2 regions of the Agromyces solani genome follow, and region 1 is predicted to be linked to the other one. Evidence: predicted binding sites of a transcription regulator. Region 1 holds the regulator's gene; the other holds the start of a gene.
What was found. The regulator LexA, encoded in region 1, represses DNA repair genes until DNA is damaged. The targets are predictions, from matches to a motif close to TCGAACANNTGTTCGA.

Region 1 (7,445 bases):
GGTCGTGATCGGCCCGGTCACGTTCCTGTCGCTGGCCAAGGCCGCCGACGGTGCGCCCGACGGGTACCGCCCGATCGATCGGCTCGCCGACCTCCTTCCGGTCTACGCGGCGCTGCTCGCCGAGCTCGCGGACGCAGGTGCCCAGTGGGTGCAGCTCGACGAGCCGGCGCTCGTGTCGGAGGCGATCGACGTGCCGCGCGATCGCGTGCTCGACGCCGCAGCGACCGCGTACGAGGCCCTGGGCGAGCTCGAGCGGCGCCCGGCGATCTTCGTCGCGGCCCCGTACGGCTCGCTCGACGACGCCCTCCCGGTCCTCGCGGCGACGCCGGTCGAGGCGATCGGACTCGACCTCGTGCGCGGCACCGCCCCTTCCGGACTCGACGCCGCGACCGCGGCGGCGCTGCGTACCAAGACGCTCGTCGCGGGCGTCGTCGACGGGCACAACATCTGGCGCGGCGACCTCGCGGCCGCGCTCGACCGCGCCGAGGCCCTGAGGGACCGCTCCGGCGCCGTCGCCGTCTCGACGTCGACCTCGCTGCTGCACGTGCCGCACGACGTCGACGACGAGTCGCGGCTCGACCCGCGGCTCGCGAGGTGGCTCGCGTTCGCCGACCAGAAGGTCGGGCAGGTCGCGACCCTCGCGCTCGGCCTCGCCGAGGGGCGCGAGGCGGTCGCGCCGGCGCTCGCCGAGGCATCCGCCGCCCTGGCCGACCGGGCGGCCGCACCGGGCGTGCGCGTGCCCGCGGTGCGCGAGCGGCTCGCGGGCCTCACCGAGGGCGACTTCCACCGCGGTGCCGAGGCCGACCGGATCGCGGCGCAGGCGAACCTCGGGCTGCCCGAACTGCCGACGACGACGATCGGGTCGTTCCCGCAGACGAGCGACCTCCGCGTCGCCCGCGCACGCCTCGGGCGCGGCGAACTCGACGCCGACGGCTATGCGTCGCTCATGCGCGACGAGATCGAGCGGGTCGTGCGCCTGCAGGAGGAGCTCGGCCTCGACGTCCTCGTGCACGGCGAGCCCGAGCGCAACGACATGGTGCAGTACTTCGCCGAGCTGCTCGACGGCTTCGCCGTGACCGAGCACGGCTGGGTCCAGTCGTACGGTTCGCGCTGCACGCGCCCCTCGATCCTGTGGGGGGATGTCTCGCGCCCGGCGCCGATGACGGTCGAGTGGTCGACGTTCGCGCAGTCGCTCACCGACCGGCACGTCAAGGGCATGCTGACGGGTCCGGTGACGATCCTCGCGTGGTCGTTCGTGCGCGACGACCAGCCGCTCGGCGAGACCGCCCGTCAGGTCGCGCTCGCCCTCCGCGACGAGATCGCCGACCTGGAGGAAGCGGGCATCCGCATCATCCAGGTCGATGAGCCGGCGCTCAGGGAACTGCTGCCGCTGAAGCTCGCCGAACAGCCCGCGTACCTAGAGTGGTCGGTCGGCTCGTTCACCCTCGCGACCGCCGCGGCAGCGCCGGGCACGCAGGTGCACACGCATCTCTGCTACTCCGAATTCGGTGTCGTGATCGAGGCGATCAAGGCGCTCGACGCCGACGTCACGTCGATCGAGGCGGCACGGAGCCGGATGGAGGTCGTCGACGACCTCGCGGCCAACGGCTTCGACCACGGCATCGGACCGGGCGTCTACGACATCCACTCGCCCCGCGTGCCGTCGACGGCGGAGCTGCGGGAACTGCTCGAGCGGGCCGCCGCCGGCATCCCGGCCGGGCGGCTCTGGGTGAACCCCGACTGCGGGCTCAAGACCCGGGGCTACGACGAGACGGTCGCCTCGCTCGCGAACCTCGTGGAGGCGGCGCGCGCGGTCCGCGGCGCGTCGTCGACCGCGGGCGCGGCGGTCTCGGCACCCGTCCGATAGGCGTCGACGGGGCGGATGTCGCGGGCACGCGGCATCCGCCCCGTCGATGTTCGGCGGCCTCGCATCATCCACGGGGCGGATGCACAGGCGGCCGACGTACCGTCGTCGCATGCAACTCGCGGTCCACGAGACGGGCGCCGGATCCCGGACGGCCATCCTCATCCACGGCATCATGTCCGACTCGCGCGCGTGGCACCGCGTCACCGCCGAGCTCGAGGCGCAGGGGTTCCGGGTGCTCGCGGTCGACCTCGCCGGTCACGGGCGCAGCCCGCGCGCTTCACGGTACTCGCCGGCGGCCTGGGCCGACGACGTCGTCGAGACCGTCGCGCCGATGCTCGACGGCCCGCCCGACGTCGTGCTCGGCCATTCGCTGGGCGGCCTCGTGGCGAGTCTCGTCGCCGACCGTCTCGCACCGCGTGCCGCGATCTACGTCGACCCGGCCTTCGCGTTCCCGAAGGGTCCGCTCGGTCTCGCGTACAAGGTCTTCTTCGCGATCGCCCCCCGCCCGCGACGGGGCGCGCTGGTTCGGATGAACCCGAAGTGGAGCGCCGTCGACGTCGACATCGAGCTCGCGACGCTGCGCGACTGGGACAAGCGCACGATCCTCGGCTTCGCCGACACTCGTCCCCTCGTGCCGCCGACGCGTCTGGTGGCGCCGAGCCTCGTGCTGCTCGCCGAGCGGAGCCTGCTCATCACCGACCGGGTGGCGGCCGACCTGCGGCGCCGGGGGATGACCGTCACCACGGTGCCCGGCACGGGACACACGGTCTTCCGCGACGATCACACCGGGTTCATGCACGCGATCGTCGAGTGGCTGCGAGGCCAGGGTCACGCGGTGAGCGCGGCCTGATCGGGCTCAGACCGTCCGGAGCACGGCGACGACCTTGCCGAGGACCTCGGCGTGGTCGCCGAGGATCGGCTCGAACGCGGTGTTGCGCGGCAGCAGCCAGGTGTGGCCGTCGCGCTGGCGGAACACCTTGACGGTCGCCTCGCCGTCGAGCATCGCGGCGACGATCTCGCCGTTCTCGGCGGTGCGCTGCGACCGGACGACGACCCAGTCGCCGTCGCAGATGGCCGCGTCGACCATCGAGTCGCCGACCACCTTGAGGATGAAGAGCTCGCCCTTGCCGACCAGCTGGCGGGGGAGCGGGAAGACCTCGTCGATCTGCTGCTCGGCCGTGATCGGAACGCCGGCGGCGATGCGACCGACGAGCGGCACCATCGCGGCGTCGCCGACCGGTGCGGGCTCGCCCGCCGACGGAGTGCGCTCGTCGAGCCCGGGGAGCTCGATGAGCACCTCGAGCGCGCGGGGCCGATTGGGGTCGCGTCGCAGGTAGCCGGCGAGCTCGAGCTGGTTGAGCTGGTGCGTGACGCTCGACAGCGACGAGAGGCCGACCGCGTCGCCGATCTCCCGCATGCTCGGCGGGTACCCGCGGGTGGCGACCGACCGCTGCACGACCTCGAGGATCGCGATCTGCTTCGCACTCAGGCTCTTGCGGCGGCGTGCCCTGCCGATCTCGCGCACGTCGTTGTCGCTCTTCACGATTCCGCCCCTCGTTGCGATCGCCCTCGCGATCGGATGTCGGTGGTGTCTGGTCCACTGTTCCCAGACATTCGAAACTGTATCCGCCACGGGCGGGCGCGGCAAACATTCGTTCGAGTGTGTCGCCACATCGGTTCGCACGAGTTCCGCCGCCGAATGCTTGCAGTCGAAGATGTTCGAAGATATATTCGGAACAGAGATTCGCATCCGGCCCTCCCGGCCGAGGGCCGGATGCAGTCCACGCAGGAGGGTGACATGAGCGCAGCGATCATGACGAACGAGTACCGTCACGGTGCATCGACGCCCCGTGCGAACCGCGTCGACGGGGCGGCGGGCCCCGGGGTTCGCACGCGGCTGCGGCTGACCCGACGCGGGCGCGTCGTGTTCACGGCCCTCGCCGCGCTGCCGATCGTCATCTGGGCGTTCACCGCCGTGCTGAACACCGGCGGTGCCGCCGCCGACATGGCGGGCGGCGGGTCGCTGCAGTACGTCACGGTCGATGTCGGCGGCTCGCTCTGGGAGATCGCCGAGGCGATCGACCCCTCGGCCGATCCGCGCGACACGATCGCCGAGATCGTCCGGCTCAACGGGCTCGACGGCGCGACGATCGAGCCAGGCCAGCGTCTCGCGGTCCCCGCTTCCGAATGAGCGGTGCGCGCGTCTCAGCCTGCCGCACCGCGGCGCCGGTCGGGGCCTCGGTCACACGGTGACGCACGCGGCGTCGGGCCCGGGCAGCGTGGCTAGCATGGTTCGGTGACGAGTCTCGACGACCTTCCCATCCGTGACGACCTCCGTGGTCGCTCCCCGTACGGCGCTCCGCAGAAGGCCGTGCCGGTCGCCCTCAACGTCAACGAGAACACGCATACCATCCCCGAGGACGTGGCGCACGACATCGTCGCCCGGGTCGCCGCCGCGATCCTCCGACTGAACCGGTATCCCGACCGCGAGTTCACGGAGTTGCGAGAGGCGCTCGCCGGGTACCTCGGCCACGGGCTGGCTCCCGAGCAGATCTGGGCGGCGAACGGTTCGAACGAAGTGCTCCAGCAGGTGCTGCAGGCGTTCGGCGGGCCCGGTCGGTCGGTGCTCGGGTTCACGCCGACCTACTCGATGTACTCCCTGCTCGCCTCCGGCACCGGCACCAGGTGGATCTCCGCGGAGCGCGACGACGACTTCGAGCTGAGCCCGGAGACGGCGGCGGCCGCGGTGCGCGAGCACGACCCCGACCTCGTCTTCCTCTGCACGCCGAACAACCCGACGGGGACCCCGCTCCCGCTCGACACGGTGCGTGCCGTCGCCGACGCGGCGCGCGGCATCGTGGTCGTCGACGAGGCGTATTTCGAGTTCGCCGACCCCGGCACGCCGAGTGCCCTCACCCTCCTCGAGGGGCGGCCGCGCCTCGTCGTCTCGCGCACCATGAGCAAGGCGTTCGCATTCGCGGGCGCGCGCGTCGGCTACCTCGCCGGCGACCCCGCGACCATCGACGCCCTCCGGCTCGTGCGCCTGCCCTACCACCTCTCGGCGCTGACCCAGGCCGCAGCCCTCGGCGCGCTCGCCCACGCCGATGAGATGCTGGCGATGGTCGACGACATCCGCCGTCAGCGCGAACGCATCACGACCGAACTCGCACGGCTGGGTTTCGCTCCGCACCGCAGCGGCTCGAACTTCGTGCTCTTCGGCGGCGTCGACGACCCGCACGCCGTGTTCGAGGGGCTGCTGGCGCGAGGCATCCTGATCAGGGAGCTGGGCATCCCCGGGCACCTTCGGGTGAGTGCGGGCACCGAGGCGGAGACCACCGCGTTCCTCGAGGCGATCGCGGTGTTCGCGCCGGTCGGCTCCACGTCCGGCGAAGCCGGCCCGTCCGCCGAGAATAGGATCGACGCATGACCGCCCAGCCCAAGCCGCGCACGGCGCGCATGCAGCGCGAGACGAGCGAATCGAGCATCGACCTGTCGATCGACCTCGACGGCTCGGGTGCGAGCGACGTCGAGACCGGCGTGCCGTTCTACGACCACCTCCTCACGGCGTTCGCGAAGCACTCGCTGACCGACCTCACGGTCCGCGCGTCGGGCGACCTCCACATCGACGTGCACCACACCGTGGAGGACACGGGGATCGTGCTCGGGCAGGCGATCCGCGAAGCGCTCGGCGACAAGCGCGGCATCTCGCGGTACGGCGATGCGCTCGTGCCGCTCGACGAGGCGCTCGCACAGGCGGTCGTCGACATCTCGGGCCGGCCGTTCCTCGTGCACTCGGGGGAGCCCGAGGGGTTCGAGTACCACCTCATCGGCGGGCACTTCACCGGATCGATGGTGCGCCACGTGTTCGAGGCGATCGCCTTCAACGCGGGGCTCACCGTGCACGTGACGGTGCTCGGCGGGCGCGATCCCCACCACATCGCCGAGGCCGAGTTCAAGGCGTTCGCCCGCGCGTTCCGTCAGGCGAAGGCGCTCGACCCGCTCGTCAGCGGCATCCCGTCGACGAAGGGCGCGCTGTGAGCCGCACCCGCCGCGTCGTCGTGCTCGACTACGGGTCGGGCAACGTGCACTCCGCCGCGAAGGCGCTCGAGCGCGCGGGGGCCGAGGTCGAGGTCACGGCCGATCGTGCGGCGGCGATGGAGGCCGACGGACTCGTCGTGCCCGGCGTCGGCGCGTTCAAGGCCGTGATGGAGCAGCTCCGCGCGGTGCGCGGCGACGAGGTCATCGACCGGCGCCTCGCCGGAGGCCGGCACGTCCTCGGGATCTGCGTCGGCATGCAGGTGCTGTTCGAGCACGGCGTCGAACGCGGCGTCGACACCGAGGGCCTCGGCGAGTGGCCCGGCGCCGTCACCGAGCTCCCCGCCGAGGTGCTGCCGCACATGGGCTGGAACACGGTGACGCCCGACGTGGGATCGGTGCTCTTCGACGGGATCGAGGACGAGCGCTTCTACTTCGTGCACTCGTTCGCCGCGCAGTCGTGGCACCTCGACGTGATGCCCCCGTTCCCGCAACCGAAGCTGACGTGGGCCGAACACGGCGGGCGATTCCTCGCCGCGGTCGAGAACGGCCCGCTGTCCGCGACGCAGTTCCACCCCGAGAAGTCGTCGGATGCCGGCATCCGGCTGCTCTCCAACTGGCTCGGCGCACTCGCCTGAGCCATCCGTCGGTCATGGGGACGTCGCGCGCGCCGCGGGCGACTATGATCCTGTGACTGTGCCGACCGTCGGGTCTCCGACGGTGTACCGCGATCGAGGACAGTAGTGATGAGTGAGTTCAACAAGACCCCCGGCCTCGTGCTGCTGCCGGCCGTCGACGTCGCGGGCGGCAAGGCCGTTCGCCTGACGCAGGGCGAAGCCGGCACCGAGACGAGCTACGGCGACCCGGTCGATGCGGCCGTCGACTGGGCGGACCAGGGCGCGGAGTGGATCCACCTCGTCGACCTCGACGCGGCGTTCGGGCGCGGCTCCAACGGGGGCATCCTGAAGAAGGTCATCCGGCAGGTGCGCGGCGTCAACGTCGAGCTGTCGGGCGGCATCCGCGACGACGAGTCGCTCGAGCACGCCCTCGAGATCGGCGCGAAGCGCATCAACCTCGGAACGGCGGCACTCGAGAACCCCGAGTGGGCCGCCTCGGTCATCGCCCAGTACGGCGAAGCCATCGCCGTCGGCCTCGACGTGCGCGGCACGACGCTCGCCGCGCGGGGGTGGACGAAGGACGGCGGCGACCTGTGGCAGGTCATGGACCGCCTCGAGGAGGCGGGCGCCGCCCGCTACGTCGTGACGGACGTCACGAAGGACGGCACGCTGCAGGGGCCGAACGTCGAGCTGCTGCGCCAGGTCATGGACCGCACGCACCGTCCCGTCGTCGCATCGGGCGGCGTCTCGAGCCTCGACGACCTCGCGACGCTCCGCGAACTCGTCCCGCTCGGCCTCGAGGGGGCGATCGTCGGCAAGGCGCTCTACGCCGGCGCGTTCACGCTCGCCGAGGCGCTCGACGTCGCGAGCAACTGACGACGCCCCGCACATGACCGCAGAGCACGGCGAAACGGCGCACGACGGGG
Region 2 (7,445 bases), on a different contig from region 1:
CACACGGCAGACTGCTGCGCTGACTTCGACTGTGGGCGCCGAAGTGCAGATCACGAACCTGCCGCTGCCAGAGAACGACAAGTCCAACGGCTTGAACCTCTACATTGGCGGTCTTGCCCCAGGCCTCATGGTCGATCGAACGGTTCCGATCACCGTGGCTCCCGCTGGGACGACCGTCGAACATACATATGCGCTCGTCGGGCTTCCCGGTACGGTCGCAATCGCTGAGACGTACGTGCGCTACGGCGGAGGGGAGTTCGCCGGCCCGCCGGCAGACCCGTGGCAGCAGTAGACATCCTTTCTGCGGACAGGGTTGCGGTTCAACAGGCTCAGGGAGCAGCATCCGCGGCCATGCAGCCACCGCGGGCGCCCAGATGCCCGGCGAACGGGGCTGCACTCGGTGCTCGCGCGGCGGGTAGGACTGGAGCAGCAGGGCCGGCCGCTTCCAAGTGTCGTCGCTTCGCTCCGGCGCTACTCGACCGGCGGAGGCCGTCAGACAGCAGCGCCGAGGAACGTCACGAGGGCGGGAGCCGCACGGAACTCCGGAGCCCGCGCGTCAGCCGCGATCATGTGGGGGCTCGCATCGTGGGCCTCGAGTGCCGCCCCTGACCATCCCCGCTCCACGATCATGAACGCGTCGGCGTCGCCCTCTACCGGGTACAGGTCGTACGCGAGGCATCCCTCTTCTCGACGCACCAGCGGGGCGAGCTCACGGAACAGCGTGATCTGCTCGCCAGCGCGGCCCGGTCGCACCCGGACGGACACAAGAACACCGATCTCCCGCACCCACGCACCGTCCCAGAACACCGGAGCCCGGCCGACGTCGACACGCCACGGCTCGGTCGACGCTGCCCGTGTCGCCGCTCGAATCCGCGAGTCGAGTCCGGCGAATCCGCGAGTCGAGTCCGGCGAATCCGCGAGTCAAGTCCCGCGAATCCGCGAGTTGACCCCCGGCAAATCCCGCGAGTTGCGCACCACGTCTTGCGCCAGAAGCACTCAGCTGTCGCCTGCTCGACGCTCGGCTGTCACGAGCGACGACCTGCGGGATCCGAACTCCGCGACGGCAAGCGCAGTCGCGGCGACGAGCTCGAGCCCGGCTGTCCCGAGCAACCCGAACCCCCCGATGCCGGAGGCGAACTGAAAAGCGCTCAAGCCGGCCCACGCATACCACGCCGCGAGGAATCCGATCGTGACCGCACGGCGGGCGCGCGACGGCGGCTCACGGCGCACGAGAAAGAGGGCCAGGCCGAGGCCCGCGGTGCCGATCGAGACGCGCTGCCCCATCGAGACGACTTCGGCGCCTCCGATCAGACCCCACCCCCAGATCGGAAACGAGGGTGCGAGAAACCATGCGGCGGTGATCATCCAGCTGTAGATCGCGAGCACCGTCGCGACCCAGAAATAGAGTTTGCTCATCATGCCGTCCCCAGTTCCTCCGGGTCTTTGCGCGAGATATTCGAAACGGTAGACCCGTCGGGAATTCAGTGACAAGACATAATCGAGATTTCTTCATGACTCGCCCGGTGGAACGGGAACCTCGTCTCGCTGACCGCATTCGCGTCAACCACGACGACATCGTCGACATCTTGGACAAGGATCAGCGGCTAGTGCGCGAAACCCGTCCCGTCCCAGCCACGCCGCCGCGAGCGCCGATGGGCTTCGCAGGCAGTGTCGCGCTGAGTAGCCCACTTCGCGTTCAACGGCCTCTTGCTGAGCCCCCGGAGCACGTCGCGGGCTCTGAGCGTTTCGCCTCACAATGAGGCGCAACTGACATTGCGCTCACGGGGCAGCCTCGACGGGTCTCGATACGCGCCGTCGCTTGGCGCAGGCGCTACTCGACCACAGGGAGGCGAATGTCAGCCGGCCGCCAGCCACACCGCCACGAGCGCCCCCGCCAGCATCGACGGACCGAACGGGATCGACCCGCGCAGCGTCACCCGCTTGAGCGCGAGGGCGATGATTGCGAGCACTCCCCCGATCACGAACGCGGCGAGCAGCGCGACGAGCCAGGCCGACAGGCCGAACCAGCCGACCAGCAGGCCGATCACGAGGGCGAGCTTCACGTCGCCCATGCCCATCGACGACGGCGAGATGAGGGCGAGCACGAAGTAGACGGCGAACATCGCGGCGGCGCCGGCGAGCGCCCAGACGAGCCGCATCCACTCCCCCGACGCGCAGGTCGCGGGGATGAGCAGCGCGCCCACCACGGCGAGCGCGGGGAACACCACGGCGTTCGGCAACCGCTTCTCGGCGAGGTCGACGATCGAGAGCACCGTCGCGAATGCGGCGAACGCGAGCACGGCGGGCAGCAACCACTCGAGCCCGACCCTCAGGGCGAGCAGCCCGAACGTGACGGCGGCGGTCACGGCCGACGCGACGCGGATCGTGCGCCGAGGCATCCGCCCGTGCTTCATCGAACCCTCGGCCCACGCGGCCAGCGGCCACCAGCCCAGCACGAAACCGGCGACCGCTGCGGCGAGGGCGACGGGCAGCGCCGACGGGTCGAGAGACATGCTGTGCAGCGTAGCGGCAAAGGGCCGGCAGGGCGGGGCGGGTGTGGATGCCTCGGCGAACCGGTGCTGACACGGATGCGGCCGACGGTGCGCGGTCCGAGGATCAGCATCGGAGGGATCACGATCATGACGTTCGGCATCGACATCTCGGGCAACCAGGAGAGGTTCGACTACGAGCGTGCGCGCGACGAGGGCGTGGAGTTCATCATCGTGAAGGCCTCGGGCTTCAACACCGGCGAACTGTATGTCGCCGACCGCTATCACCAGCACGTCGACGGCGCACGGGCCGCGGGGCTCGCCGTCGGCCACTACTACCTCGTCGGCGCGGGAGACCCGGTCAGGCAGGCCGACCACTTCGTCGATCACCTCCACGACTACGACCCCCGCCACGACGTACTCGCCCTCGACAACGAGCCCCTCAACTCGAATCCGGTGTTCTGGCCGCAGGACACGGCGTTCGCGTTCCTCGCCCGGGTGCAGGCTCGCACCGGGATTCCGTGGTCTCGTCTCTGGCTCTACTGCCCCGCGTCGCTGACCCGCGACAACCGCCCGTGGAAGCGCATCACCGACAAGGGGGTCCGCATCTGGTGGTCGGCGTACGGCGGATTCCCGACGGGTCACACTCCCGACCACGTGCCTGCGCTCGACGGTTCGGTCGAACGCTGGGACGTGCACCAGTTCTCGGACAAGTCGCGTGTCGCGGGCCTCGACATCGACGGCAACAGCTCACCCATCACCGTCGAAACGCTCTTCGGCGGCCGCACCGAGGAGGCCGACGTGGCCAAGTTCACCCGGTTCCAGGACGACACCCCGATCCGACTCGACGAGGACTGGCACCGCTGCGCGTACAGCACCAATCCCCACCGCGACAACCTCGCCGCCGGCACCGGCGGCCTCGGGCTCTACAGCATGGTCGTGAACCTCTACTTCGACGAGTTCCCCGCCGACACCCAGATCGAGGGGAAGCTCCTGCTCGAGTTCACCGAGGGCGGCAGCTCACCGGGCTACAAGTTCACGGTCGACGGCTCGACCACCCGCAAGGTCGAGGCGGCCATCCCGGCGAACATCAGGATCGCGGCCCCCGCCACGCTGCACCTCGAGCTCCGCAGGACCGCCGGCGCCGCCGGCCCGCTCGTCACGACCTGGGGGGTCGACGTCACGAACCTGACGGTGGAGTGAGCGGGCGCTCGTCGGCGGCCGGGCTGCGCGGCGGGCGCGGGGCGCGCGGCGGGAAGAACGCGCGGATCGGGACGAGGAGTCCCGCGAGCGAGAGCACGATGAACACGATCTGGTGGATGCGGTCGGTGCCCGGCGGAAGCCCGGCGAACAGGTGCACCATCCAGAACACCGGGTAGAACCACAGCACGGACCACGCCCAGCGTTCGCGCCGGCGGAACGGCACCATCGTGAGCATCCAGCCGAACAGGCCGAATCCGATCGATGCGAGGCCGACGGCCCGGTACAGGAGCTCGTCGGCGCCCATCGGGGCGAAGAGCATCACCACCCCGAACACCAGGATGCCGAGGCTCACCGCGGCGAGGCAGATCCACCCGTACCGAAGCGCCAACCGATGTCCGCGCATGTCGTCACGATACCGCCGGGGATGCCTCGCCGCATGGGATTGCTCGGGTGGTGAGCGGGTGGTCGGGTGATGGGCGCTGGGCGCTGGGCGCTGGGCGCTGGCGCCTCGCCGGTCAGCTCCGGCGGCGCACGGCGTTCGCGTACACCCAGACGAAGTTGTCGTACCGGGTCGCCGGATCGGGATACTTCACGAGGACGGCGCCACGGGTCCAGGCGACCGCTGCGCCCTCGACCTCGCGCGGCTCCTCGTACGCGACGCGGTAGCGGATCGTCGCCGTCACGGGCACCGCCTCGCGCGCGTCGTTGCGCCGGCCGGTGCGACGGACCTCGGACGTCGTGAGCGAGACGGGTGCGCCGCGCTTGGCCTGCTCGAGCAGCAGCTCGTCGGATCGCTCGTCGGCCCGCTCGGGATAGCGACGATTGGTGCCCACTACTCGACCCCCGACCGGTGCGTCGTGCCGTTCAGGGGGTGCGTCGTGCGGTTCATTCGTAGGTCGCTTCGACGACCCACCCGGAGGGCGCCAGCCGCAGGTCGAAGACGAGCACCTCGTGACCGTCGGTGCGCCCAGTGACCCGCCAGCCCGGAGCGAGCAGCACCTCGGCCGGCGGATGGCTGATCCCCGACGGCCATTCGGGCTGGCGCGCGAGCGGGGTCGGGGTGTCGATGACGCGATACCGGGTGCCGTGATAGACGAGGCGCGCCGGCCGCTCGGAACCGTCGAGCCAGACGGCCACCGGTTCGGCGTCGCTGATCGTGAGCATCGTGACCTCCTCACGAGTTCGAACTGATGTTCGAAACTGTAAGCGAGAACGGGGCGACACGCCAAGGCGATCGGAACGGACGGTCTCCGCAACTCAAGGCCGATGCACAGGTGCGAGGGGGTGACCCCGGCGACCGGCGCGAATAGTCTGGGCGGACCCGTCGCCGATCGAGTCACCGATGGAGGAGACATGAGCGCATACGTCATCGCCCTCGTCAGCACCGGAGCGCTCGCCGCGGCGGGAGCACTGGTCGCCCTCACGACTGTGATGGGCCATGGTCGCCGAGTCGTCGTGCGCGCCCACGACCCCCAGCTGCAGCGCGAGCTCGCCGAGGTGCAGAGGCAGATCGACCGCGGGCGCGGCACCATCTGACCGTCGCCGCCGGCGACCTCCGATCGTCGTTGCCGCAGCCTCCGCCTGACGCCACTGCGGCGCCTGGCCAACGTCACCACGGGCCGTAACCGACGTCGTTCCGGCCTCCGGCCAACGTCACCACCACCTCGAACCAGCGCCACTGCAATCGCTGGCTGCCGCCACCAGGCCCTCCGGGCCCCCTCGCCCCCAGCCATCCGCGCCGAATCGATTCGAACGTCTCTTCGAAAGAATGTCGGTGGGTCATGCGACCATCGATCCATGACCGACAAGGGTGCGAACAGCGGGGCGGATGCCTCGGGCGCGCGTGGTGCGGTCGACGCAATATCCGTTCGGGCCGTGCTGTCGGGCGACGGGGCACTCGCGTCCATCGGCGACGCGGTTCGTTCGCTCGCCGCGGCGTGGGCTCCGCCAGGGCCGACGGGCGCCCCCACGAGGCATCCCGCCGCTCGTGCAGACGCGCTCGACGACGACCAGCTCGTCGAGGTGCTGAAGGCACTCGCACAGGTCGAACGGGCCGTCGAGGCGGTCAAGCTGCAGTGCTCGTCGGCGATCGCGCGGCGATCGGCCGGTGACTCGAGGCACGACGGGCTCGCCGGGCGACACGGATTCGCGACCCCCGAGCGCCTCATCGCCGCGACCACCGGCTCGTCGACCTCGGAGGCGGCGAAGCTCGTCGCGGTCGCCGCAGCGACGACGCCGCCCGAGTCGTTCGGCGGCAGCGCGCGTTCGCCTCGCTACGCGCACATCGCATCGGCGCTCGGCGACGGCCGCGTCACGGTCGAGGCCGCGAATCGCATCATCGGATTCCTCGATTCGGTGCGTGTCGGCGCCGACCCCGATGCGCTGGTCGACGCCGAACGCACCCTGCTCGAGCGCGTCACCGCCACGGGTGTCGACCAGCTCGGCCGTTACACGAAATTGCTGCGCGCCCGGTTCGACGCAGCCGGTGTGCGGGCGCGTGAAGAAGAGTTGTGGCACGGGCGATCGCTGCGCATCTGGGAGGATCGGCGCGGCCTCATCCACCTGCGCGCGTGCTTCGACCCCGCCACCGCAGCGCCGATCAAGGCGGCCGTCGACGCACTCGTGTCGTCCGACCTGCACGCTGCGCGCGACGCGAAGAGCCGCCTCGCCGCGCGCGAGACCGCGGCGAGGATCGCGGCCGGCCGATCGCCGTCGAAGACAGAAGCCGACGATGCCGTGTCCGGAGATGTCGTTCGGGGCGAAGCGCGCTGGCACCCGGACGGCGCGGCACCGTTCGGCGAGACGCGCGGGCATCGCGTTGCGGCATCGCGGCTCGGCTCGCCCACGACGACCTACGAACCAGCGGCCGACGAGATGCCCGATGCGGCCGATCGCGCCTTGCTCGACGAACGCACCGTCGAACAGATGGCGGCCGATGCGCTCGCCGACCTCGTGCGCCTCGCGACGTCGGCGGTCGATGCGCCGCCCGCGCTCGTGAACGCGACGGTCGTCGCCCGCGTCGACCTCGAGTTCCTCGAGTCCGAGGTGGGGTACGCGACGATCGACGGAATCGATCAGCCCGTCTCGCCCGCGACCCTGCGCGGATGGGCGGCGAGTGCCGGCGTCATCCCGATGGTCCTTGGCGGCAAGAGTGAAGTGCTCGACCTCGGACGTGGCAGACGGCTCTTCTCGAAGGCGCAACGCATCGCACTCGCCGAACGAGACGCGGGGTGTGCGCATCCCGACTGCGCGAGACCTCCATCGCATACGCAGGCCCACCATCTCGCCTGGTGGGACGCCGACGACGGCCCGAGCGACCTCGACAACGGGGTTCTGCTGTGCGCGTTCCATCACTGGTGCATGCACCACGACGGGTGGCAGGTGTTCGTCGATGCCGACGGGCTCGTCTGGTTCGTGCCGCCGCCTCACCTCGATCCCGCCCAGCGTCCGCGCGCCGGTCGCCGCACCGCCCGTCTCGAACTCGCGGCGGCGGCGTGAGCGTGCGTGGCGCGAACGCGCGGGCGGAATCGGCAACGCACGAACATGTGCGACCGAGCGCGGAGGCCCGTCGAGGCGCGCGTCGGGTGCTCCTCGAGTGGTCGACTCGATACGCGTCGTCGCTGGCGCGCGGCGCTACTCGACCGACGAGTGGCCCCTACGCGACCTCGCCGCGCGAGACGTCGACCATCTCGTCGCGGGGCACGACCTTGATGCGCACGCGCTCCTCGGCCGACCCCAGAGCCATCTCGTGCT

Region 2: the regulator LexA is predicted to act here: its motif matches at 4,875-4,890, upstream of AC3RJ7_RS13560 (DUF6504 family protein).

What each region holds. Positions count from the first base shown of each region.
Region 1 is NZ_JBYRER010000002.1:993,177-1,000,621, forward strand. Features, by position in the region: gene metE (5-methyltetrahydropteroyltriglutamate--homocysteine S-methyltransferase) at 1-1,867, shown strand, start outside; gene AC3RJ7_RS12325 (alpha/beta fold hydrolase) at 1,977-2,717, shown strand; gene lexA (transcriptional repressor LexA) at 2,724-3,392, opposite strand; gene AC3RJ7_RS12335 (LysM peptidoglycan-binding domain-containing protein) at 3,666-4,058, shown strand; gene AC3RJ7_RS12340 (histidinol-phosphate transaminase) at 4,164-5,294, shown strand; gene hisB (imidazoleglycerol-phosphate dehydratase HisB) at 5,291-5,905, shown strand; gene hisH (imidazole glycerol phosphate synthase subunit HisH) at 5,902-6,540, shown strand; gene priA (bifunctional 1-(5-phosphoribosyl)-5-((5-phosphoribosylamino)methylideneamino)imidazole-4-carboxamide isomerase/phosphoribosylanthranilate isomerase PriA) at 6,649-7,395, shown strand; gene AC3RJ7_RS12360 (SseB family protein) at 7,409-7,445, shown strand, end outside.
Region 2 is NZ_JBYRER010000003.1:232,999-240,443, forward strand. Features, by position in the region: gene AC3RJ7_RS13525 (hypothetical protein) at 1-292, shown strand, start outside; gene AC3RJ7_RS13530 (putative quinol monooxygenase) at 493-786, opposite strand; gene AC3RJ7_RS13535 (hypothetical protein) at 997-1,419, opposite strand; gene AC3RJ7_RS13540 (prepilin peptidase) at 1,857-2,513, opposite strand; gene AC3RJ7_RS13545 (glycoside hydrolase family 25 protein) at 2,640-3,692, shown strand; gene AC3RJ7_RS13550 (hypothetical protein) at 3,670-4,095, opposite strand; gene AC3RJ7_RS13555 (hypothetical protein) at 4,208-4,525, opposite strand; gene AC3RJ7_RS13560 (DUF6504 family protein) at 4,578-4,856, opposite strand; gene AC3RJ7_RS13565 (hypothetical protein) at 5,046-5,228, shown strand; gene AC3RJ7_RS13570 (HNH endonuclease signature motif containing protein) at 5,490-7,190, shown strand; gene AC3RJ7_RS13575 (FAD-dependent oxidoreductase) at 7,348-7,445, opposite strand, start outside.